Regions from separate parts of the Rothia sp. HMSC036D11 genome, predicted to be linked through region 2. Evidence: riboswitches for the same ligand, from Rfam matches in the RefSeq annotation. Region 2 holds a riboswitch; each other region holds the start of a gene.
What was found. Region 2 has a riboswitch for S-adenosylmethionine ahead of HMPREF2958_RS01520 (LLM class flavin-dependent oxidoreductase). Riboswitches for the same ligand answer to the same signal wherever they lie in the genome.

Region 1: linked by a shared signal. The riboswitch ahead of HMPREF2958_RS01980 (methylenetetrahydrofolate reductase) and the one ahead of HMPREF2958_RS01520 (LLM class flavin-dependent oxidoreductase) in region 2 are both predicted to bind S-adenosylmethionine.
Region 3: linked by a shared signal. The riboswitch ahead of HMPREF2958_RS06940 (bifunctional o-acetylhomoserine/o-acetylserine sulfhydrylase) and the one ahead of HMPREF2958_RS01520 (LLM class flavin-dependent oxidoreductase) in region 2 are both predicted to bind S-adenosylmethionine.

What each region holds. Positions count from the first base shown of each region.
Region 1 is NZ_KV815277.1:244,315-250,339, reverse strand. Features, by position in the region: gene metE (5-methyltetrahydropteroyltriglutamate--homocysteine S-methyltransferase) at 1-2,033, opposite strand, end outside; gene HMPREF2958_RS01980 (methylenetetrahydrofolate reductase) at 2,076-2,987, opposite strand; SAM riboswitch class I at 3,065-3,173, opposite strand; gene HMPREF2958_RS01975 (aldo/keto reductase) at 3,487-4,488, shown strand; gene HMPREF2958_RS01970 (sugar porter family MFS transporter) at 4,609-6,025, shown strand, end outside.
Region 2 is NZ_KV815277.1:112,255-125,609, forward strand. Features, by position in the region: gene HMPREF2958_RS01470 (ABC transporter ATP-binding protein) at 1-506, opposite strand, end outside; tRNA gene HMPREF2958_RS01475 (tRNA-Phe) at 844-916, opposite strand; tRNA gene HMPREF2958_RS01480 (tRNA-Asp) at 990-1,063, opposite strand; tRNA gene HMPREF2958_RS01485 (tRNA-Glu) at 1,131-1,203, opposite strand; gene HMPREF2958_RS01490 (FAD-dependent oxidoreductase) at 1,613-3,016, opposite strand; gene HMPREF2958_RS01495 (DUF2218 domain-containing protein) at 3,403-3,738, opposite strand; gene HMPREF2958_RS01500 (NCS2 family permease) at 4,066-5,529, shown strand; gene HMPREF2958_RS01505 (NCS2 family permease) at 5,815-7,284, shown strand; gene HMPREF2958_RS01510 (hypothetical protein) at 7,602-8,123, opposite strand; gene HMPREF2958_RS01515 (YchJ family protein) at 8,207-8,644, opposite strand; gene HMPREF2958_RS01520 (LLM class flavin-dependent oxidoreductase) at 8,774-10,201, opposite strand; SAM riboswitch class IV at 10,306-10,415, opposite strand; gene HMPREF2958_RS10845 (hypothetical protein) at 10,473-10,697, shown strand; gene HMPREF2958_RS01525 (zinc-dependent metalloprotease family protein) at 10,694-11,911, opposite strand; gene HMPREF2958_RS01530 (zinc metalloprotease) at 12,246-13,355, opposite strand, start outside.
Region 3 is NZ_KV815302.1:109,426-115,450, reverse strand. Features, by position in the region: gene HMPREF2958_RS06955 (ABC transporter ATP-binding protein) at 1-908, opposite strand, end outside; gene HMPREF2958_RS06950 (MFS transporter) at 1,307-2,515, opposite strand; gene HMPREF2958_RS06945 (ArsR/SmtB family transcription factor) at 2,659-3,009, shown strand; SAM riboswitch class IV at 3,153-3,266, shown strand; gene HMPREF2958_RS06940 (bifunctional o-acetylhomoserine/o-acetylserine sulfhydrylase) at 3,376-4,722, shown strand; gene HMPREF2958_RS06935 (homoserine O-acetyltransferase MetX) at 4,818-6,025, shown strand, end outside.

The DNA.
Region 1 (6,025 bases), 130 kb from region 2:
TTCAGGGCATTAATCGAATCAATAATCTCGTTGAATTCCGAGTAGCACAGGTGGGTGTGAACCTGAGTTTTGTCCTCGACCGCGCTCGTCGCCAGGCGGAACGCATTCACCGACCACGCCAGGTACGCGGGCTGCTCATCACGGCGCAGTGGCAGAAGCTCACGCAGTGCCGGTTCATCCACCTGAATGATGCGGATGCCCGCCTCTTCCAAATCGGCGATTTCGTCGGCGAGCGCCAATGCCACCTGATTCGCGGTTTCCTCGCGCGGCTGGTCATCACGCACGAACGACCAAGCCAGAATAGTCACCGGGCCGGTCAGCATGCCCTTAACGGGACGATCGGTGAGCGACTGGGCGTAGGAAATCCAGGGCACGGTCACGGCCTCGCCGCGCAGCCCTTCACCTGAGCGTTTCACATCGCCGAACAGCACCGATGGGCGGGTGCAGCGTGAACCATAGGACTGCACCCAGCCGTGCTTCGTCGTGGCGAAACCATCGAAATTCTCGGCGAAGTACTGCACCATGTCGTTACGTTCGGCCTCACCGTGCACGAGCACATCCAGGCCCAAATCTTCCTGGAGTTTAATAACGGAGGCGATCTCTTCACGCAGGAACTCGTCAAGCTGCTGCTGCGTGATTTTACCGGCACGCGCCTCTGCACGGTGGCGGCGAATATCGCCGGTCTGCGGGAACGAACCAATGGTTGTGGTCGGCAGTTTCGGCAGATTCAGATCGGCTTGGGCATCCCGGCGGGTCTTCAGTTCGGGGCGCTCAAAATCCTGCGGTTTCACGGATGCGGCACGCTCACGGATTGCCGCATTATGCTTACGCGGATCCGCTGTGAAACGTGCTAGCGCTTCGTCGGCGGTCTTCAACTCTGCCTCAACCGCAGACTCACCGTCGGCAAGACCGCGGGCAAGAGTCACGATCTCGGCGACTTTCTGGTCGGCAAAAGCCAGACCGTCTACGGGCACATCGGCGGGGTCTTCAAGGTCGAGATCGTGCGGCACATGCTGCAGCGAGGTTGAGGACGCGACCGCCACCTCGCCGCCATTAATGTTCTGGAGTGCGTGCAGAAGCGCTCGCAGATCGGCACGCCATATATTGCGTCCGTTAATGGCACCCGCCACCAGGGTTACGCCGGAGTCTTTGAAGGCAGTCAGTGCCTCGGCATCGTAGAGCGTGGAAACCAGGTCGAGATGCAGAGCCTCAATACCGGTGTCTAACAGCGCGGGCAGGTTCTCGCGCAGATTGCCGTAGGGGCTTGTCACCAGGATTGCGGGACGGTTCGTTTCGGCTGCCAACGCGGTGTAAGTTTTACGCACCAATTCGGCGATTTTGGCGTTGGGAATGTCGCGGTCCACGGTCAGGCCGGGTTCGTCGAGCTGCACCCACTGCACGCCGCGCTCCGCCAGCTCGGCGAGTACCTGCCGGTAGGCTTTCACGAAATCGTCTAGGCGATCCAGCGGTGTGAATCCTTCGGGCGAACCCTGCTCGGCTTTCGCCCCGAGAAGCAGAGTGAGCGGGCCGACCAGCTGCGGGCGCACCGTCACCCCGTGCTCCTTGGCGACTTCAAGCTGCTCGTCGATAGCCTCAAGATTCAGCGTGATCTCGGTATCCGGACCGATCTCGGGCACCAGGTAGTGGTAGTTCGTATCGAACCATTTCGTCATCTCCAGCGGAGGCAGCGTCTCTGTGCCGCGCGCTAGAGCAAAGTACCCGGGTAGATCGAGCAGGCCGCGCGCATCCTTGGCGTCGGCAAGACGCTTGGGCACGAGGGTGAAAAGGCGCACGGCGTCGAGCACCTGATCGTAGTACGAGAAAGTCGCCGGGATAGACGAATCGGTGGCGCTAAGACCGCGTTCGATCACACGGTCATAGTAGGTGCGCTGCACATCTGCGGCCGCCTGGCGCAGCTCATCCTGCGTGATTTTGCCTTTCCAGAACGCTTCCTGTGCCTTCTTCAGCTCGCGGAAACGGCCCACGCGGGGGTAACCGACGATGGTTGCTGCGGGGAATGGGGTGCGGGTCATCCTAGTTCCTTACTGTGGGAGGGTGTCAAATAAAAGGGGAGTTTAGAGGTATTGAAGATCGCTTAGGGGGAGTTTGAAACGGTTCGAGTAGCGCGGAACGTCGAGTTCTTCGAGGACGTCCAGCACAGCCTCATGCTCGTTAAATGTGAAGAAATGCAGGCCGGGGGCGCCAGCATCAAGCACCTTGCGACATTGGTCGAGCGCATGTTCCACGCCGATGCGGTGCAGCTCGCGCGGATCGCTCGCGGTTTCCAGGCGATGCGCCAGCTCGCGCGGCACTTCGAGCCCGGCAAGCTCGCACAGCTTCGTCAGCCGAGTCAGCGAAGTAACGGGCATAATACCGGGAATAATGGGCATTTCCACCCCGGCAAGGCGCGCAGCATCTACCAGCCCCGAATAGCGCTCGGTCTCAAAGAAAACCTGGGTGATGGCGAAATCCGCCCCGGCACGCTGCTTTGAAAGCAGAATCTCAATGTCTTGAAGAAGCGAGGAAGACTCGGGGTGCTTATGCGGGTACGCCGCAACCCCAATCGACACCTTCCCCGCAGCAAGATGCGCGAAATCCTCACGTTCCACCCTGCGAATCAGTTCCACCAGGTAGCGGGCAAAAGGTAGCTCAAGCGGGCGCGCGTTTTCGGGCGGAATATCGCCGCGCAGCGCTAAAAACCCGCGTACTCCAAGCCCCAGAATCAGACGAACCGAGCGTTCCAAATCAGCCACGGAATGCCCCACGCAGATTAGATGCGCCAGTGGGTTCAGCGAGGTTTCATGTACCAAATGATCGAGCAGAGCCAGCGTCTTTTGGCGGCGCTGCGCATCGCCCGAATAGGTGACGGAAACGTAATCCGGGTTGGTTTGCTCAAGCTCGGTGATGGTTTTGAGCAGGGAATCGCAGCTTGCGTGCGACCGTGGCGGATACAGCTCGTAAGAAAGAGCCGGGTGAACTGTCGTCATTTTCATTCCTCCGTGTTCACCCGATAGAAGCGTGCCCGAAGGTACGCCGAATCTTAGCAAGACGCGAAGGGAATTCACTTCTATCGGTTCTGGCGGGAGCACCTTGTCCGTCCACCCCATGGGTGGAGGCTGGCGAGGTTGCTGCGACGTCTAAGAGCCAGATCTCTCGGTCGCTCTGGATAGATAACGTTCCTATTCTAGGCAGGATGCGCGGTGCCAGCAAGAATATGTCGGCACATGTCGTCGAGCGGTCATAACCGCTTAATATTGTGGGATGCGGCGAAACATTACGTCATACGGGTTCGCGGCGATGCGGGTCAGCGCGTTGAAACCTCCACCTGATTTGGCCGCAAGTTTAGCCGCGAGCAGATAATATTTCGACGAGCAGATAGCGGAATGTTATCTGCTCATCGAAATACTATCTGCTCGCGAGGGAATTGCAGAGCGCCGCGAACGTCATGTTGCGACCATACACTGTCAAACACGGTAGAGTAAATGTATGGAACGCATCGAATCTCCCGCATATGCACGCCTGGGGAACTCCGGGCTGGTCGTGCCCTCCGTCGGAATCGGCTGCAACAACCTGGGACGCCCCGGCACCCCCACTCAAACCCAGGAAGGCACCAACGCTGTTATCGCCGCCGCAGTCGCCGCTGGCATCGGCTTCTTCGATATTGCCGACCTGTACGGCGCCGAACCCGGGCTGTCAGAAACCATGTTCGGTACCGCGATGCGCGAACTCAACCTCAACCGTGATGACCTGATCATCGTCACCAAATTCGGGCTTCCCACCGGTACCCTCAACGGCAACGACTGGGATGCGCGCGGCTCACGCCGATACATCATGCGTGCCGTCGAAGGTTCACTGCGCCGCCTGGGAACCGAGTACATTGACCTGTATTTCTACCACAGCCCCGACCCGAACACCCCGCTGGAAGAAACCCTATCTGCTCTAGATACGCTCGTGACCAGCGGAAAGGTTCGTTACCTGGGGCACTCCAACTTTGCGGGGTGGCAGCTTGCCCACGCCGAGCATCTCGCCCGCGAACTCGGCACTGAGCGGTTTATCGCCGCCGAAAACCACTACAACCTGCTTGACCGCCGTGCCGAACTCGAAATTCTTCCCGCCGCCCGCCACTTCGGGCTCGGGGTTCTCCCGTATTTCCCGCTTGCCAATGGGCTTTTGACCGGAAAATACCGCCGCGACAGTATCCCTGCAGGGTCACGTCTGTCGCATTCCAAAGCGCAGGTACTTGCGCAAGCCGACTGGGAACAACTCGATGCCTACCGCGAATTTTGTGCCGATCTGGGAATCTCTGAGGTTCAAGCCTCCATCTCTTGGCTCAAACAGCAGAACCCCGTCGCTAGCGTGATTGCCGGGGCAACCACCCCCGAACAAGTACACGCAAACGCGCAGGCCGCAAGCGTGCGTTTCAACGATGACGAACTGGTGCGGCTCAACGAGATTTTTCCAGCGCCCGAAAGCATCGCGCTTTTCTAACAATCTCCTTCGCCACTGCAAATATAGCCAGCTGGAAATATAACTAATCGGGAATATACCCAAGCCAGCAAGCGTTTAAAGACTGTGCGGTCTCTCAACCTGTGCCGTACAAGACCCCTCATGAAAGACAAAAATACCCGCATGAGCATCACCACCGAGCCGCCGAACCGCGCCAGTGCACTACCCCCGCTCGGGCAGGGCGCGCACACCCGCCGCCTAGGCGTTATCGCGCTGGTGGCAACCTTCGGCGGGCTCCTCTTCGGGTACGACACCGGCGTTATCAACGGTGCCCTCGACCCCATGAGCCGCGAACTCGGCATGGACAACACCATTCAAGGCTGGGTCACAGGCTCCCTCGCCTTCGCTGCCGCCCTCGGAGCCATGATCACCGGGCGTATCTCAGATGTCATCGGACGGCGCAGAACCATCATCGGACTCTCAATCCTCTTCATCGCGGGCGCGCTCGCATGCGTCTTCACCCCCAGCATTGCTGTACTGTTGATGGGCCGCACGATGCTCGGGCTCGCTGTGGGAGGCGCATCCGCAGTCGTGCCTGTATTCCTCGCCGAACTTGCACCCTACGAAATTCGCGGCTCACTCTCCGGGCGTAACGAACTCATGGTCGTCGGTGGGCAGTTCGCAGCGTTCATCGTGAACGCCATCATCGGCAACCTCTGGGGTGAACACGACAGTGTATGGCGGTGGATGTTCGCCGTCTGCGCCTTGCCTGCGCTCGCGCTTTTCATCGGTATGCTGCGCATGCCCGAATCCCCACGCTGGCTTATCGCGCAGGATCGCACTGAGGATGCGCGCGCCATTATGCGGCGCATCCGCCCCGCCGAACGTGCTGATGCCGAAATCGCGGACATCGCGCGTTCGCTTGAGGAAACGCGCACCCAAATCGGCGCGGAGACTAGGGGCAGCACGGGTAAAATCCTGCGTGAAAAATGGTTTGTGCGGATTCTGCTGGTCGGTATTTTGGTAGGTGCCGGGCAGCAGCTCACTGGTATTAACTCGATCATGTACTACGGCATTAAGGTGCTTAAAGAGGCCGGGTTTGACGAAGGTTCGGCTCTCATCGCGAATATCGCGCCGGGCGCTATCGCCGTGGTCGGCTCAATCTTTTCGCTGCGCATGATGGAACGTGTGAACCGCCGCACGATGGTGATCGCTGGGTATTCGCTGACCGCGTTTTTCCACCTGCTGATCGGGGTAGCGTCTATGCTCCTGCCGGAAGGCAGCCCCGCGCGTCCCTATATTATCCTGGCGCTTGTGGTCGGGTTCGTGGGGTCGATGCAGACCTGCCTGAACGTTTCGACATGGGTGCTGATGAGCGAGCTGTTCCCGCTTCGGGTGCGGGCGGTCGGCATGGGCCTTTCCGCATTCTGCGGGTGGATGATGAACGGTCTGCTTTCCCTCGTATTCCCGGTTATTTTGGGGGCGCTGGGACTGACCGGATCCTTCTTCGGGTTCATGGTGGTGAACGTGCTGATTGCCGTGCTCATGTGGCGTAACCTGCCCGAGACCCGCGGCAAAA
Region 2 (13,355 bases):
GCCCGCGCGACTCCCACGCGTTGAGCCTGCCCGCCGGAAAGCTGTGCCGGGTAGCGCTGCGCTAGGGACGCATCCAAACCCACGGTACCCAGAAGGTCAAGAGCGCGTTCTTTCGCCTGCTGTTTGGGGGCGCCGTTCAACAGGGGCACGGTCATGACGTTCTCAAGCACGGTACGATGCGGCAGCAGCCCGCCGCTTTGCATGACGTACCCGATGGATCGGCGCAGCTTGTAGGGGTCTTGGTCTGCAATATTTTGCCCGCCGATGGTGATCGTGCCTTCCTGCGGCTCGACCATGCGGTTGATCATGCGCAGGGTGGTGGTTTTACCGCTTCCTGAAGAACCGACGAAAACGGTGGTTTCACCGGCGGGGATGCTCAGAGTCAGGTTATTGACCACGGTGTTAGCGCCGTAGCGTTTGGTGACCTGGGAGAATTCGATTCCCGCGGTGCGTGTTGCCTGCGCGGAGTTCGACGGTATGGTGTCTTGGGGAGTGGGTGCTGGCATTCGTTCTCTTCCGTATGCGCCGGTTTTGCCGCTGTGTGTACAGGTGTTGTCCAAATAGCACAACGTCTCCACCCTAACGGAAATTCCAAGAAATTGAAACGAACCGGCGTGTTTACCACTCTGCCAGCTACTACGCTCCTCTTCCCCGGTGTAAAAAGAGCCTTGATCTCAAGAAAGCAGCGAAAAATACTCTTTCTTGAAATCAAGGTTCCTTTAGCAGAAAAAGGATGCGGGCACACAAAATATAATGCACAAGACATAGAATACGCAGGCTTGAGAGCAGGGCGCGGTTAAAGAAAAAATCCGCCCCCACTGTAGAAGCCTGGAGGGCGGATTGTGGCTCCGACCGGCGTCGATCCGGTGACCTTACGATTTTCAGTCGCACGCTCTACCAACTGAGCTACAGAGCCTTGCGCATCGAAGCAGATACGCAACGACCGCGTCTTCGTGATGAATTTCTTCACCTGAATCACGCGGCCAGAGCGACCCCGACGGGACTTGAACCCGCGACCTCCGCCGTGACAGGGCGGCGCGCTAACCAACTGCGCTACGGGGCCTTGTTGGATTCGGCAGGGGTATAATCTGCTTCTTCAACATGGCTTTGCAAATCTGAGGATCTGCAAGTACCCCCAACGGGATTTGAACCCGTGCTACCGCCGTGAAAGGGCGGCGTCCTAGGCCGCTAGACGATGGGGGCCCAGTCGATGCGAACGGGTTCTTTCCATCCCGTCGTTCGAACCTCAACTAGTCTATGACAGATTTTTAAGCCGTGCAAGCCGGATTCTTCAAAAACTTCTTCATACCCGCCACACTCCCCCTCCTAAGATATCCCGCTCACCTACATAGTTACTAGTCAGAACGTATTTTATAGTCACCAGAAATTTCTCAAAATTTTTCTGAATAACCCCCGCAAACAGCACGAAATGACCGGGTAAGCGCCGCGCATCCCCTACACAGGTTCAGCAAAAAGGCGTAGAATATGCCGCGCGCACGCGCACATCATGATTTTGATACAAGAAATCCCCGCCGGTTTCGGGCTGTGCCGAAGACCCAGCGGGGATTCTTCATCGCGGTTTATGTACCGCAAAAATCACTGCGTACAGCTATTACTCGCCGCGCGAGATACGAATCATCTCATCACGGTCAACAACCTTCACACGCTCACGCGGCTCACCCTTCGCATCCTGTGATGCCGCACCGAGCGCCTTTTCGTGATCGTCCAGACGGTGCCAGCCTTCCCAAGTGGTGTAGCGAATACCCTTAGAGTCCAGGTAATCACTGAAGGTGTCAGCATCCGGTTCGGGAGCGGTGTACAGGTTCTCGCGATCCTCCAACAGGTGGGTGATGGTTTCAAGCGCATCGCCCTTCGTGGAGCCAATCAGACCCACCGGTCCGCGCTTAATCCACCCGGTAGCATACAGGCCGGGCACGTGCTCGCCGTTTTCATCGACCACACGGCCCTCAACGTTAGTAATCACGCCCTTATCAGCGTCATAGCCAACCTCGGGCAGCTCAGATCCGAAGTAACCGATCGCGCGGTACACGGCCTCCACAGGGTAGTCCACGAACTCGCCGGTGCCCTCAATACCGCCCTTACCGTCAAGCCTATTGCGTTCCATGCGGATGCCCACAACCTTGCCGTCCTCACCCAGAATCTCATGCGGGGACTGCAGGAAGTGCAGATGCAGACGGCGCGATGCGGTCTGCTCGCTCTCCTCCTGGTTGGTAAGCCAGGTAGTGAGGGTCTTCATCATGGTCTTAACCTGGTTATTCGTCTGAATAGCTTCATCCGAAGCCTCGTCGAACTCGAAGTCCTCTTCGTAGAGCACAATATCGACATCGCGGGAGTGTGAAAGCTCGCGCAGCTCCAAGGGGGTGAACTTGATCTGCGCGGGGCCGCGGCGGCCAAAGACGTGCACATCGGTCACGGGCGAAGATTTCAGCCCTTCGTACACATTCTCGGGAATTTCGGTGACGAGCAGATCATCGGCGTGCTTAGAGAGCACACGCGCAATATCCAGCGCCACGTTGCCGTTACCAAGCACCGCGATTTCCTTCGCGTTCAGCGGCCAGGTGCGCGGGTAATCGGGGTGACCGTCATACCACGAGACGAAATCGGCGGCACCATAGGAACCGTCCAGGTCGATGCCCTTAATAGGCAGGGGCGCATCGTAAATAGCACCGGTCGCAAAGATAATGGCGTCATAATGCTCGCGCAGATCGGCAAGGTTCAAATCTTTACCGTATTCGACATTGCCGAAGAATCGAATATCACCGCGGTCAAGTACCTTGTGCAGGGCGGTAATAATGCCCTTAATACGCGGGTGATCGGGCGCCACACCGTAGCGAATCAGCCCGAAAGGCGCGGGGTAACGATCAAAAATGTCGATAGAAACCTCAACGGCTCCAGAGCGTACTTCCTCAGATTTGGTGAGCAGATCGGCGGCGTAGATACCCGCAGGACCCGCACCGATAACGGCAACGCGCAACGGGCGTGCAGCTTCAGACACGTATTTTTCCTTTCAAAGTTCACCCATAGGGCGAGCTTAGCCTTAACATCCTTGCTTATTTTAGCGGTCATGCCTGAGCAAACGCAGGAAACATGAGCTGAACCACTCAAAAGACACATTTTTCATGTTTTTACCCCAGGTTTTGAGGTCTCATCATTAATATTCCTGTCACGACTTCGGAATATGTGTGCGAGCACAAAATCCATCACCCGCGTTACGAGAGCACAATAAAACCCACCAATGCAGTCTCGGTGGGTTTTTCTCATTCCGTCTTCCCGCATTGCCCGCTCTTATTACCCCGCGAGCAGGTGGCTTTTGGCACGAACAGGTAGGAAAATCCTACCTTTTCGGCGAAATCCTACCTGCTCGCAGAATGAATACAGAGGTTAGACCGCGTGGAATTCCACGACTAGTTCTTCGCGCTCGCCAAAACGCACAAGGTGACGCTCCAGCACGCCTGCAAGGCTCTGTGCTTTCTCGTCGTCTTCGGCACGAACCTCCATGATGAGCGCATGGTTCGCATCATCGGCCACCAGATCGCCATACCCACGAAAGATACCGTCGCGATTAAAGATTAAGCGCAATCCACCAGGAATTTCCTCGGTACTAATTTTGCGACCCATATGTGAGCCAAGCTGTTTAATATAACGTGCCGGGCGGTCGGTACTGACCGTGGAACGCTGACGAACGGGCAGAGATTCTGCGGCTGGATACTCACTCATAACATAACAACCTTCTTCATGCTTCAGGATGCGCGCCCAGCGCCAATTCCCAGGCGGCACATATCATCCTTAGGTAACCCTTATCTTAGCAGTGTTGTGAGCGTGTGCCGATGGGGTTTCGCCTACAGCGCGGGTGGTGCCCTCACGGAAAACTTACCGCCTAAAAGCGACCATCATGCGCAGACGCAAAGAAGTAGCCTTTTACGGGTTACTCCCCCTAGAATGTTGTAGTAACAAGAGCGTCACGCCCCACGGCTGGCGCTTTTCTTATGCGCATCCCCAACCGGCGGATGCGCGCCCTACGAGAGTATCTACGGATTTTCACGAATGTCTTCTGAGAACACCGCGGCTCCCCAGACGCCTAAACCCAGCAGTTCGGGCGGCGCACTGGACCGTTACTTCAACATTACCGAGCGTGGCTCAACTATCAGCACCGAAATTCGCGGCGGTTTAGCGACCTTCTTCGCCATGAGTTATATTGTGGTGCTCAACCCGCTTATTCTCGGCCTCACGCCCGATTCATCCGGACGCTCCCTTGGCGTACCGCAGGTTGCCGCCATGACCGCGCTTGTTGCAGGCGTGATGACCATTCTTCTGGGCGGTTACGCCAAACATCCCTTCGCGATGGCGGCGGGATTGGGTGTAAACGCACTATTGGCGACTACGATAGCCACGACTCCTAACCTCACCTGGCCGCAGATTATGGGGTTGGTCGTGTGGGCGGGCGTGCTCATGACCGCCCTCGTACTGACCGGTTTCCGCACCGCCGTTTTCGACGCCGTGCCCGAAAGCCTCAAAACCGCGATCGTGGTAGGTATCGGGCTCTTTATCGCCTTTGTCGGGCTGGTGAACGCCGGAATTATTCGCCGTGCAGAGACCGGCTCAACCCCTGTCGTGTTCGGTGTTCACGGGCATCTGCTCGGCTGGCCCACTCTCGTGTTTATTGTGGGGTTGTTCCTGACCATTATTCTGTATGTTCGTCAGGTGCGCGGCGCTATTCTCTACGGCATGCTCGCATCCACAGCACTTTCGCTTATTCTGGAGGCGGTCGCCCCCTCCGGCAGCGTGCAGGCTAACCCGCTTGGCTGGTCGCTCAATGTACCCACCTGGGACGGCAGCGGTTTTGGTCTGCCCGATTTTTCGCTTCTGTTCTCCGCAGATCTTTTCGGTGCCTTCAGTTCTTTGGGTGCAATGGCCTCAATTCTGCTGGTGTTTACCATCCTCATTTCGGCGTTTTTCGATGTGATGGGCTCCATCATGGGTATGGCAGTCGAAGCCGGTTCTATCGATGAAGACGGCAAGATCGAAGACATCGACCGTCTGCTTCTGGTAGATGCGCTGGGCGCGGTCGCCGGTGGCGGCACCTCAACCTCAACCAACCAGGTATTCGTGGAGTCGGCAACCGGTATTGGCGCGGGTGCCCGCACAGGTCTGGCAAATGTGGTGACAGGTGTGCTCTTCCTGGGCGCTATTTTCCTCTCTCCCCTGGTGACGATTGTCCCCTTTGAGGCGGTCGCCCCCGCAATGGTGTTCGTCGGGTTCCTGATGGTGCGCCAGGCGGTTAATGTTGATTGGAACGATCTTGCCCTGGGAATTTCGGCCTTCTTGACGATCGTCATCATGCCGCTGTCGTATTCGATTGCGCACGGTATTGGTGCCGGGTTTATTTCGTACACGGTTATCCGTGTGGCGACCGGTCGCGGACGCGAGGTGCACTGGCTCATGTACGTGGTTTCGGCGGTGTTTGCGGTGCATTTCGGAATGGGCCTGATTGAGGGGTGGATGCGCTAGAGCATCTTTCTCTCTCCCCCCATCATAAAAAGAGTCTTAATCGTGAAAACTTCAGTCACGATCAAGGCTCTTTTTATCACCTATTTTTACCCCTTAAGGCGGAGATACATCCCCCGCACCCCGCTAAAGACCTGGGAATTTCCTGTCAGTAGCGCATTGAGGGTTAAACGTCATAGAATAATGTGGTAACAAAAGCGTCACACCCGCCATAAGGGTTGGACGCTTTTCTTATTGCGGCGCAAACCCGCGCGCGCATCCTACGAGAGTATCTACGGATTTTCACGAATGTCTTCTGAGAACACCGCGGCTCCCCAGGCACACAAGCCCAAATCATCGGGCGGCGCACTGGACCGTTACTTCAAAATCACTGAACGAGGCTCATCTATTTCAGCCGAGATTCGTGGCGGTCTCGCCGCGTTCTTCGCTATGAGTTACATCGTCGTCCTCAACCCCCTGGTGATCGGCACCGGCGCAGACTCGGCGGGAAATACCCTTGGCGTGCCGCAGGTCGCCGCGGTCACCGCACTCGTCGCCGGCGTGATGACTATCCTCATGGGCGTCATTGCTAAACAGCCTTTCGCGATGGCGGCAGGACTGGGTGTCAACGCGCTGCTGGCATCCACGATCGCAACCACCCCCGGGCTGACGTGGGCAGATATTATGGGCTTGGTGATTATCGCCGGTCTTATTATGACCGTGCTGGTGCTCACCGGCTTCCGCACCGCCGTTTTCGAGGCGGTCCCCGAGAGCCTCAAAACCGCAATTGTGGCGGGAATCGGCTTCTTTATCGCCTTTATCGGACTGGTTGATTCCGGGATTATCCGCCGCATGCCGGATGCCGCAGGAACCACCGTTCCCGTCTCGTTCGGTGTGGGTGGTCACCTACTTGGCTGGCCTACTCTCGTATTTATTTTCGGTCTTTTCCTCACCATCGCGCTGTTTATTCGCAATGTGCGCGGCGCTATCCTCATTGGCGTGGTGGCATCTACCGCGCTGTCTATCATCCTAGAGGCCGTTTTCCATATCGGCAGCGGTAAGGGAAATCCGACCGGCTGGTCGCTCAACGTTCCCGCGCTCAATAATTTTTCCTTCTCAGCCCCCGATTTCTCGCTTATCGGGTCTGCACGATTCGGCGCGTTCGGCGCTATCGGCGTGCTGGGCGCATCACTGCTGGTGTTCGCTATTCTGCTCTCGGTCTTCTTTGACGCTATGGGCGTTTCAGTGGGCTTAGCAACCGAAGCGGGCACCATCGATAAGGATGGTAAGGTTGAGAATATTAACGAGGTGCTGCTCGTGGATGCGGTCGGTTCCGTGGTCGGCGGCGGCGCATCCGGCTCTGCGAACCAGATTTTTGTAGAGTCGGCAACCGGTATTGGTGAGGGGGCCCGCACGGGTCTGGCGAATATCGTAACCGGCGTGCTGTTCCTAGTGGCGATTATCGCCTCGCCGCTGGTGACGATCGTTCCCTTTGAGGCGGTCGCCCCCGCTCTGGTAGTTGTTGGGTTCCTGATGGTGCGCCAGGCTGTGCATATCGACTGGCAAGACTGGGGTCTGGGTATCCCCGCGTTCATGACCATTATTTTCATGCCGCTGTCGTACTCGATCGCTAACGGTATTGGTGCTGGGTTCGTCTCCTACGCCTTCATCCGCCTAGTTCAGGGTCGCGGGCGCGAGGTGCACTGGCTCATGTACGTAGTTTCGGCGGTGTTCGTCATCTACTTCGGCATGGGTATTATCAACGGTCTCACGCACTAGCGTTGGCTGAAATCCCGGGTATATATCAGGTGTAAAAAGGCTCTTTTTGAAGAGAAGCGGCGGAAAACTACGCTTTATTCAGAAAGAGCCTTTTTATACACCTATGGGGGGTGTAGATATGCGCTCGAAAACGTCAGAAATTTCACGGCTGCAGGTATACAATTTCACCCGTTTTTCCTGGTATTCTTCGCATAGGTTTACTTTCAGGTAGACCCAATTCAGCGCACCTATACACGCAGACAACGCGTTTGAATGCGAGCCAGCCCGCACCCTCTTTTCAGAGACGGCGCGGGCTGGCTCAGGTTAAACCAAGAATTCTATCGGTCGCCTGGGCGGCATAATTCTTTCATAATGCGCTCGGCTGCTTCCTGTGCGTGCTCGCCCGCCACGCCGATGTCGCTGGCGTGCAGCAGGTCTGCCGCCACGTGCAGGCGCAGCACCCGCGGAAGGGTAAAAACCTCGCGCAAAATCACGTTCGCCCGCTCGGGTGGAGCAGGTTCCAAACCCCAATTCGGGGCAAATTTTATGAGGTCGCTGGGCAGAATGTAGGCGTCTATTAGAGGGGTTTTTATCCCCGAAAGTTCGTGCCGAGCCCCGGTGAGCGCGAGCGCATCCGCACCCGTTCGCAGCAGGTCGCTCGTATCGTAGGGTGCCACGTAGTAGTGCACAGTCATCCCAGTGCGGTGCGTGTACTGCCGGAGCGCATCGAGCCCGTGGGCGCAGAGGATGCGGGCGCGTTCGGCGGCGATGCGGTGCGCATCCGGGGTAAGCAGGTGCTCTCCCCCGTTGAGATAGAGGGCGAGCTCGTCGAAAGATTCCTGCGAGATAACGTCGCTCATGGCATAAACATAGCAAACACAGGACTAGTTTTTGAGACTTTCATCAAGGAATATTTCTGCCATGCTACCCGATCGGGGGGAACTTAGCTGACCTCGCCGTCCAGGTAGTACCAGGTGCCGTGCACTTTCTCGAAGCGAGATTTTTCGTGCATGGCACCTTTCACACGTTCTTCGGCGGGCGTACCGGGAACTGAACGGTAATACGCCACAAACTCGACCGTACCCGCCGCATCGAAGGGACCACCCGAAGAGCCCAGAATATCCAGCCGGTACCAGCGCAGCGTTTCATCCAGCGTTAACTCGACGGGGCGCGTGTGCGGGTGCCAGCTTGCCAGCAGGTAGGGCGCATCGTGCAGGGCGAAGGCGGTAAACCGCGAGCGCATCAGAGCCAGCGGTGTGGGCGCGCCCAAGGTTCCGGATGCGGCAAACTCGCCCAAGTACCGCCCGCAGCAGGCACCGTATACCTCGCCACTTGTGCAGGGGCAGCGGGTTTGAGGATCATACAGGGTTGTTTCGCTCATGCACCCCATTCTAAAGGGCTACCAGGTTCGGGCATGCGAGAACCCGCCCATCCCGGCGGTCAAACCGGAGAGAGGCGGGTTCTGCACTGTTTTCAATATATTGCGGAGGAAACTCTGAAGCAGAGTTGGTTAGTTCGCGATAGCACGTGCCGGGGTGTCTGCCGTGGAGGGCTTACCCACGTAGGCGCCACGGTACTTCGCGGCCGGGTGTGAGTCTGCAACCTTAGTCTGTCCCTTGCCGAACAGGCTTTCGCGCAGGGTCTCACCCTCATAGGAGGTGCGGTAGCGCCCGCGCTTTTGCAGCTCGGGAACCACGAACTCGATGAAGTCCTCGAAGGAGCCGGGCGAAACGTGGTATGCCAGGTTAATACCGTCCAGGCCACCTTCATCAATCCAGCGTTCAAGCTCGTCGGCCACCTGCTGCGGGTCGCCCACAATAACCTCGCCCATACCGCCAATAGTGCAGTGCTCGGCAATATCCTTACGCGTCCACTGCTTATCCTTGGCCTGCAGGGTGAAGGGGGTGAGGAAGGACTGAATCGACTCGGTCTTCACATAGTTGAGTACCTCGTCCTCGTCGAACTGGGAAAGATCCACGCCGGACCAACCGCCAATAATGGCCTGCGAAGATTCCAGGTTCACGTACTTGCGGTACTCTTCGTACTTTGCCTTCGCCTTCTCTTCGGTCTCGTCCACAATAATGGAGAGCATCGCGAAAACCTTGATTTCGTCGCGGCCGCGGCCGTTCTCTTCGGCGCGGTCACGAATGCGGTCGGTAATAATGCGGGTCAAATCAGGGCGCAACGCACCGATAAACACAACCTCGGCATGCTTGCCCGAGAACTTCTGCCCGCGGCTGGATGCGCCCGCCTGGAAAATCACGGGGGTACGCTGAGGGCTGGGCTCGGTCAGACCCGCACCAGGCACGCTGAAGTACTTACCCTTGTGCTGAATCGGGTGCACCTTGGCGGGGTCGGCGTAGATACCCTTCTCGCGGTCTTTGACGACCGCGCCGTCTTCCCAGGAGCCTTCCCAGAGCTTGTAGCAGACATCCAGGAACTCTTCGGCGAGTTCGTATCGGGTGTCGTGCTCAATCTGGGTTTCGAGGCCCTGACATTCGGCGGCGGAAGGCAGGTATGAGGTCACCACATTGAAGCCCACGCGCCCGTTAGTGAGGTGGTCGAGAGAAGCGTACTTGCGTGCGAGCGTGTAAGGCTGCTCGTAGGTGACGGCTGAGGTCACGCCAAAGCCTAGGTGCTCGGTCACGGCGGCCATTGCGGAGATCTGCATGAACGGATCGTTCACGGGCACCTGAGCGCCACCTTCAATAGCGGGCGCGGCGGAGTTCTTGTAAATATCGTAGATGCCCACAACATCGGCTAAGAATACGCCGTCAAAGAAGCCCTTCTCAAGGATCTGTGCCAGGTCGGTCCAGTATTTGATGGTGTTGTACTCGGTAGCGCGGGAGCGGGGGTGGCGCCAGAGGTCGAAGCTCTGGTGACCCACACAGGTCATGTCGAATGCGTTAACTGCGATGCGCTTCTTCTGCTCAGCCATCTACGTTCCTTTCGCGAATGTTCAGGTGTTCCTGCACCCCGCGCGCCGCCTCCTTTATAGGTGGTGACCTTCTTGGTAGTCCAAGTTGTGCAGGTGGCGCATTCGCGCCGTACTTGCTTCGTGTCCCTTGAAGCCAGATCATCATCTGGAGCACCCCGCTACGGGAGAGGGTTGCCGCCCGGCTAGCCAGAGCTTTACACCGGGACTCATAATCCTTGATTTTGAGTGTATAAGGGGTGTCGTGGTTGGTGCGATATTATGACGAATATTAATGTTTGTGACTGTCGCCCGTAATATTAAGGGCCGCGTACGTCGCCCGGCGGACAGCAGTGTTCTTTCGAATGCGACGGCAAAATTCGGGAGCAATAGTTTGCAGCGGGAGCGTGTTTCGACCGACTCGTTACCCGTCAGCTTCGGAATACTATCTGGCGCCTCGCACGTTCAGAACAGCGTTAATCAGCGGCTGCAAACTATCGCTCCCGGAAGGACTCTTTAGGAAATGAGGTCCATTTCGCGGGCGTCATCCGCAGTGATGGGGTTTATTTCCACCTTGGGCTCAGGGATAGTCTCGTCAGCACCTCGTCCAAACACAGCTCCAAAGCTCAATTTTTTCAGGTCGCTTGGTGCCGTCAGCCAGCCTTTCATTCCGTCACGGTTAAGATCAAGAGCGTAGATTCCATGGTCGATTTCGCCATTACCGTTGAGATCAACCGGTCCATCCGCTGGCCTCGGTACAGCCTCTGGATTGGGCCGATACAGGTACCCACGAGCTTGGGGACCAAAGCCTTTGCGTTCGTCCAAGACCCATTCGTTAAGGGTCGGCATATCCTGCTGCAGGTATCCGAAATATTTGGTTCCATCAGCCTTGGGAATGCCAGTGAGCTGATAGTTATAATTCATCACGCTGAAGTACTGTGGTTTACCTTTTTCGCCTTTCTCATCGGCATCACCGCCGTGCTGCAGGCCGAGGTTGTGTCCCAGCTCGTGAATAAAAGTACCCACGCGAATATCGCTCATATTACCTTTATTGTTATTCCAGTGTGTCTTCCCCACAGTCACCATGAAATCACGACCTCCCAATTGTCCCAATCCTGATGAACCGCTCTCCCCATTTTGTTGTTGCACGTAGTAGTCGCCCCAAACCATATAATGAAAGAGTCCATCACGACGCTGATTAAAATGAGAAGCTTTAAACCTGGCCCAGTTCCCAGGGTTGTTACCTATATCGTCGCTGAGCACTTGCCACTTGACCTGTTCGCCTCCTCCCAAGTTGTACTTAGGTCCCCGGGCGGCACCGGCATCCAAGTGCAGATTAATACCCGTTCTGCCGTCGGGATTGCTGATATTTATATCCGCGAAAGATTGCACGATTCGATCCAGTTCTTCCTCACTGGCAAGCTCACCGGGCATATAATCCATCTCGACAAAAATGTCTTTATGGTTGGGATCCGCGCCCATCTTAGGGAAATCGATCTCTGGTATGCCATCGTTGTTGATATCGTACCCGTCTCTTTCCAGCTCGTCGGGAATATGATCGCCGTCGCGATCACCCGAGTTGGGGCTCTGAACGGGATCTATATTCTGGTTCTGCGCGTGCGCAGGCTGAGCGGGCTTCGCCTCCACCGCAGAAACGGGCAGAGAATTCAGAGGAGCAACAAGCACCAGGCTGACAAACGCCAGCATCAGGCGCACTATAGTACGTAATTTCATGAGAGATATTCCTTATGTCGTTGTGTTGAGCGAGAGGAAATCTTACATAGAGAGTGAAGTGAGTGGTATTCATCGGCGAGAGCCTGCGGGTGTTGCGGGTTCTCGAATGCGAATACATCTTGGGCGGCATCACGATGCCGTTTGAGCAAGAAAGTGGTATATGAACGGTTGTGCGGGGTAAAGCCCGGGAGCGAAGAGGTGCAGCGAGAGCGTGTTTCATCTGACTCATTGCCTCGCCAGCTTCGGAATGTTATGTATGTCCTCGCACGCTCGGAATAACATCCCTCAGCAGCTACACCTCTTCGCCCCCGTTTTGGGAAGAACGCCGAATGATTTAGGGAATAAGGCCCAGGTTGCGGGCGTCATCCGCAGTGACCGGGTTTTCTTCCGCTTCAGGCTGAGCCACAGGACCGCCAGCTCCAGCCTGAGTAGGCGTCATATCAAAGTTGAGCTTCTTCAGATCACTGAGAGCAGTTAGCTCATTTAGTATCCCATCGCCATTGAGATCTACCGAGACCGGAGAATTATCAATAACGCCGTTCCGATTGAAATCGATGGGTTGATTTGCGGGTTGAGTAACGTCTTTCCCATTTTTATCTTTGTACGTATACAGGTATTCGCTCGCTTGGGGGCCAAGGCCGTCGCGTTCGTTCAGTGCCCACTCCTTGAGGGGCGGCATATCCTGCTGCAGGTATCCGAAGTATCGGGCTCCGTCCGCCTTGGGAATGCCGGTGAGCTGATAGTTGTAATTCATCACGCTGTAGTACTGAGGCTTGCCGTTGAATTCGTCAGTACCGCCGTGCTTCAGGTTGAGGTTGTGCCCCAGCTCGTGGATAAAAGTGCCCACGCGAATATCGCTGTTGGCTCCTTCCCAATAGGTTTTCCCAACGGTCACCATGAAACCGGGAGAGCCTAGAAGCCCTACTCCTGATGAGTTTCGATTTCCGGTTTTATTATCCACATAGTAATCGCCCCAGATCATGTAGTCGAAACCGCTGTTGTAGCGGGCAGAATCAAAATTACGAGCCCTGATATTTGCCAATTCCCCAGAAGACTTCATATTGTTGGTGAGCATTTGGTGCGGAACCTCGTTGCCGCCTCCCAAGTTATACTTGGCACTCCGGGCAGAACCTGCATCTAGGTGAAGATTAACGCCTGCCCTGCCGTCAGGGTTAGTAACATTCAAGTCAGCGAAAGACTGCACGATGCGGTCCAGTTCTTCCTCACTGGCAAGCTCGCCGGGCATGTAGTCCATCTCAACGAATACGTCTTTGTGGTAGGGATTTGCGCCCATTTTCTTGTAATCGACTTCAGGTCTACCATCACCATCAGCATCGTATCCGTTGGTTTCCACGCTGTCGGAAAGCCCGTCACCATTAGTATCAGGTGAAGCCACCTTCTGGGCGACACCCGGGTTACCAGGGGCGAATGGCAACGTGTCTGC
Region 3 (6,025 bases), on a different contig from region 2:
GCGAGAATATGGGTCAGTAGAGACTCTGCGTGTCCGGTACTGAAGGGGTGCGACCCTTCCGAAACAGAACGTTCATTCCAGTACACGGTGATCTCCCACTCGCTGCCGCGCGGGGTCAGTAACATTGTTCCCGCATCGCCCAAAGACCGAGCAAGTTCTTGAAGCACCGCTCCAGCATTCGCACCCACACGCCCCACGGTGGTAGCGGAAATCCCGGCATGCGCAGTAATATCCGCCACTGTGCCCGAAACCGCCACACGACCGGCCCCGATGACTGTCACTCGATGCGCTAACTCCTCAATCTCGCCCAGCAGATGGCTCGTGAGTAAAATAGCGGTGCCATCATCAGCGAGGGAACGAATCAACTGGCGTATCGTCAGTGAAATATCTGGGTCAAGCCCATTCGTCGGCTCATCCAAAAGCAGCAGTTTCGGCTCGCCCAGCAGCGCCCGCGCGATGTGCAGACGTTGTTTCATGCCGCGGGAAAACTCCTGTACCTTCTTCGCGGCGACATCTGCAAGATCGACCCGTTCCAAAGCGCTCGCCACCTGGGTACGGCGTTTGCGCGCGCTAACCCCGGCAAGGTCGGCAAAGAAGAGAAGATTATCGCGGGCGGATGCTCGCGGATAGAACCCGGTATCCCCGCCGAGCGCAAGCCCTAGGGACGCGCGCGCACGCTGGGGGTGCGCAAGCGCATCCACCCCGTCGATGCGCACAGTTCCGCTCGTGGGAGTCAGCAGTGTTGCGCACATCTGCACAACCGTTGTTTTCCCCGCTCCATTGGGACCGAGCAGAGCATGAATTTCGCCGGAAATTATGCTGAGTGAAACATTATCGACAGCGGTGAAAGCGTGTTCACCCTTGCCAAAGGTGCGGCATAGCTGTGCCGCGTCAAGAATTGTAGACATTGTGATAAAACCTTGTGGTGCTTAATCACCCGAAGCCGCTTGAACATGGTGTTTGTACGCCTGCAATACGTGGGACGGGTGAGATGAATAGTCGTGAGAGAGGCACTTCGTAGTGCCTGAATAATCCCAAGTCACCGACTGCAGGTGCGGAAGGTATAACAATGAAACCCTCAGAACTTTGGTGTTCAAGGTGCTCACTATGCGCTCCTGGAATGTATCGAACCAAAGCAGGGTTATTTCTGAAATTTTTAGAGCCCACCATCTGGGCGGGCATTCCGCGAGCCGGTGCGACTTTAGCGGGAGGTCATACCTCATCACTCCTAGATTCAAGGTTTCCATCAGTGTAGCATGGCTCACGGAATGCTGTGATTAAATTTTTTTGATTTTATTCGAAGAAGTTAAAACGATTCCCCGTTTTTCGGCCGGAACGCTCCGCCAAGTGCATAGACACCAAGAGAAATTGCGATTGCACATGCACTCATGACGGCTATACCGCTATACCCCGGAAACTGTGTAAGTAATGTACCGCCGACGGCACCGCTGATAGTTGTTCCAGCGTACATTGCCGTGTTTGAGAGGGATGATACAGTACCGCGAGCTATAGCGGTATGGCTTTGCAGCTCTCCCATGAGGATGGGGAGCATAACTCCTCCGAGAAAAAGTGCAAGCGTAAAAATACCTAAAGCAGTCCAGAAATTAGCTGTCAATGACACTGAGAGATACACAATACTGAGTGCAATAAGCCCCACGAGCATAGTCTTTTGCATACCTATGTGCGCGACGAATCGTGACCCTGTGAGGGAGCCTAGAGCGTTGCCACATCCGATTACAAGCATGGCGAAACCGATGGTTGTCTGCGATGCCCCAAAGTCTCGCGCAAACCATGAACCTATGAAAGATAGAGATGCGAATACTCCTGTCTGGAAAATCAGGTACGCCAGGAGGGATAGCAAAAGTGAAGGGGCTTTTAAAACGTGCAGGTAGGGAGTCAGAAAATTTCCATCTTGCGCCGCAGCCACAGGGGGAATGCTGGGAAAACGTGAATAGAGTATACCCAAGAGAAGAAGAGACGCTGCGGCGATTGCAAAAAATGGTATCTGCCAACCATAAGTAGAGAGGAAGGAACCCACAGGAATACCGGCGATTTGGGCTATGGCAAGCCCAGCAGTTGCGTACCCCATAGTTTTAATAATGGCTTGTTTCGGCACTGTCATGGGGATAGATGCCCAAATCTGCGGTGAGATCAGAGAAGCGAACACTCCCGCAAGAAACCGGGCGGTAAAAAGAGACCAAAACCCCCATGCTAAACCGCATAAGCCTGTAAAAACCGTAAAGCCGATGGAACCGGTAAGAATAATGCGCCTGCGATCAATGCGGTCTGATAATGGGCCTGCAATGAGTGCGAAAACGGCATACCCTAAAGCGTATGCAGAGACGAACCACCCCGATTGTTCTGTGCTGGTATTGAACTCCTTGCTGAGCAGTGGCAGCAGAGGGGCGGTGAGCAGAGTGTCTGTGCCGATGACAAAGAGAGTGCTGAATGAGACAAGCCGCATGGTTGCCTCAGAATTTTGAGGTAGCTGATGAGATGTATTGTGAGAATTCATGGTGTACCTTTGATATTATTTCTATGTTCGTCGAAATTAAAATAAATCTATATTATGCTAAAGGGCAAGCCCAAGAGGTAATATTCTGTCACAGAGTCCTGCAGGCTCAATACGTTATGCGAAAAACCCGGAAAGGCGTGGTTATGGGTAAGGAACGGCTGCATCACCCCACCTCTGATGACGTGACGTTGGATCGTGTCCTTGGTGCATTGTCAGACCCCATTCGACGAGATGTTCTCGCACGCATTGCAGACCACGGGCCACAGTTCTGCGGTGATTTTGACTATGGAATCGCCAAATCTACGATGTCTTATCATTTCAAAGTGCTCCGAGAATCAGGGCTCATGCACACCGAAGTGCTGGGAACGCACCGTAAAATTACGCGCCGAGACAGCGTGATTGAGAATCTTTTCCCCGGTCTTTTAGACTCTGTTGGACTACCACCGGGCCAAGGTCAATGGGATGAATCTGCTGCGGATACTACAAGTGCCTGACTCGGCTAATCGGGCTTAGAGTACACAAACCCCTAAAATAAGGTCAGAGCAAAGGCAATTCATAAAACGTCATCTTTGCAACAATGCGCCGAAAACACGCATCCCGCTTGACCGTGTGCGCTTCCTATGAAACTCTAGATGCAGGTCATGAGAGCCAGTGATAAGCCCCAGCTAGCTGGCCGGCAACCCTCCTCCGCGGTGGGGTGCCCTGGGTGAGGACCAGGCGTTGAACACAAAGTACAACGCAAGCGCGGGACCGATGTGCCCGATTCTGGTACATCGTTTTTTCGTTTGCAGAGAAGAAAGCCTAAGAACTCTGTACCGAAATCGGCATGCGGCCCCCTGAACTATCACAAGGAGCTTCGCATGAGCAACACTACAGTCCCGACTCCCGCCAACCCCGCCGGTTGGAAATTTGAAACCCGCCAAATTCACGCGGGGCAGGCACCGGATGCTGCAACGGGAGCTCGGGCGTTACCTATCTACCAGACCACCTCGTTCGTTTTCGAGAACGCAGAACAGGCCGCTAACCGTTTCGCTCTAGCTGAGCTTGGGCCTATCTATACCCGTCTGAACAACCCCACCCAAGAGGTTATCGAAAACCGCATCGCATCCCTTGAAGGTGGAGTAGGGGCGCTTTTGCTGGCCTCAGGTCAAGCGGCTATTACCTATGCGATTCTCAACATTGCGGGCGCGGGCGACCATATCGTGGCTTCCCCCTCGATCTACGGAGGAACCTACAATCTACTGAAATATACGCTTGCCGACCTCGGCGTTGAAACTACGTTTGTTGAGAACCCGGACGACCTGCAGCAATGGCGCGATGCGGTTCGCCCCAATACGAAACTCTTCTACGGAGAAACCGTACCTAACCCCCGGAACGATGTGCTCGACATCGAGCCTATCGCCCAGATCGCCCACGACAATGGCGTTCCCCTAATTGTCGATAACACTGTTCCCACTCCTTACCTTGTGCGCCCCATCGAATTTGGTGCGGATGTGGTAATCCATTCCGCCACAAAATATCTGGGTGGGCACGGCACCTCAATCGGCGGCGTTATCGTGGACTCCGGGAATTTCGACTATGGAGCCAATCCCGAAAAATTCCCCAAGTTCAACGAGCCAGCACCTGGCTATCATGGTTTAGTTTATGCCCGTGACTTGGGCAAAGACTCTGCTTTTGGTGCGAACCTTTCCTATATTCTCAAGGCGCGAGTTTCGCTTCTGCGCGACACCGGGGCGGCGATCTCTCCAACCAACGCCTTCAACATTGGTATCGGTCTGGAGACCCTCTCCCTGCGCATCGAACGCCATATCGAGAACGCGACCAAGGTCGCAAACTGGTTGGAGGAGCATCCGCTGGTCGATCAGGTGATCTGGGCCGGTCTGCCTTCATCGCCCTGGTATGAGCGAGCCCAGAAGTACCTGCCGAAAGGGCCGGGCGCCGTTGTGGGATTCACTCTCAAAGACGCAGACCTGGAACAGACTCGCACCTTTGTGGATGCTCTGCAGCTGCACTCCAATGTTGCGAATATCGGCGATGTACGCTCGCTCGTGATTCATCCCGCATCCACCACTCACTCGCAGCTTTCCGAGGAAGAGCTAGAGGCAATTGGGGTGAGCAAAAACTTTGTGCGCCTCGCCGTAGGGGTCGAGAATATTGACGATATTATCGCAGACCTAGAATTGGGTTTTGCAACTCTGAACGCCTAACCTGCACCGCCGCGACCGGGCTGCACAGTAAGTGCCCGGTCGCGGTATCGGTTTCTCGCCTGCCATTACCAACTACTGGTTACCGAGGAGAAAACATGACGGAAAATACCGTACACGCCACCTATCTGTCGCAGCTGCAGTATCCCAGCGCTCAGGGGTACCTGCGGCAGATGGCGATCGGTGATTTCACCCTCGAAAACGGTACCGTGCTTCCACAGGTGAACATTAGCTACGAGACGTGGGGAACTCTTAATGAAGCTGGGGACAACGCGATTCTTATTCTGCACGCCCTCACCGGTGACACCCATGTCTCGCGCGGGATTCCCACATCGGATATGCCTGCACCCAGTATCCGTGCGGTCGAAAGTGATGGTTGGTGGGAAGGCATCGTGGGGCCGGGCGCGGTGGTCGATACCACCAAATATTTTGTGATCGCCCCCAATATCTTGGGTGGATGCTACGGCTCAACCGGCCCGGCAAGCATCGTACCCGAGGGGTACCCGGGCGCCGGAAAACCCTGGGGATCACGCTTCCCTTACGTCACTATTCGCGACTCGGTACGAGCCGAAGCCGAACTTATCGCCCGGTTGGGGATTAAGAGTTTTCACCATGTCATCGGCGGATCGCTCGGCGGAGCACGCGCTATCGAATGGGCGGCAACCTTCCCCGAGCTGGTACGCGGATGCGCAGTCATCGCCGCCGGTCCCGCCGCCACTGCCGAACAGATTTCCTGGGCACACACCCAGAACCTCGCCATCCGTGCTGATGCCAATTTTGCTTCCGGCGATTATTATGGGGGAGCGGCACCCACGGCCGGGCTCGCGTTGGCGCGGCGCATAGCCCACACCACCTACCGCAGCCCAGCCGAGCTGGAGCATCGCTTTGGGCGGCAGGCAAACCGCGGCGAATCCACCGACGGCGGGTCCATCGGTGAGAACCGCGGACGATATGCGGTCGAAAGCTACCTGGACCACCATGGCGATAAGCTCGTTGAGCGTTTCGATGCCAATAGTTACCTTGCCGTGAACGAGGCCCTGATTTCACACGATGTTGCACGCGGGCGCGGCAGCCTCTCGCATGCGCTTGCGCTCAGCGATTGTAAGTGGACTATCGCCGCCGTAAGCACCGATCGCCTGTTTTTTCCGCACGAATCGTATCGTCTGGCGGAGGCGCTGCCGGTTCCCGTAAAGGTCGATATTATCGAATCCGACCACGGACATGACGGTTTCTTAGTCGAATCCCGCCAATTGGAGGCGATTCTCGCTAAGGCTCTCGGAGTCCCGGTTCCCGAGCGAGAGCGCGC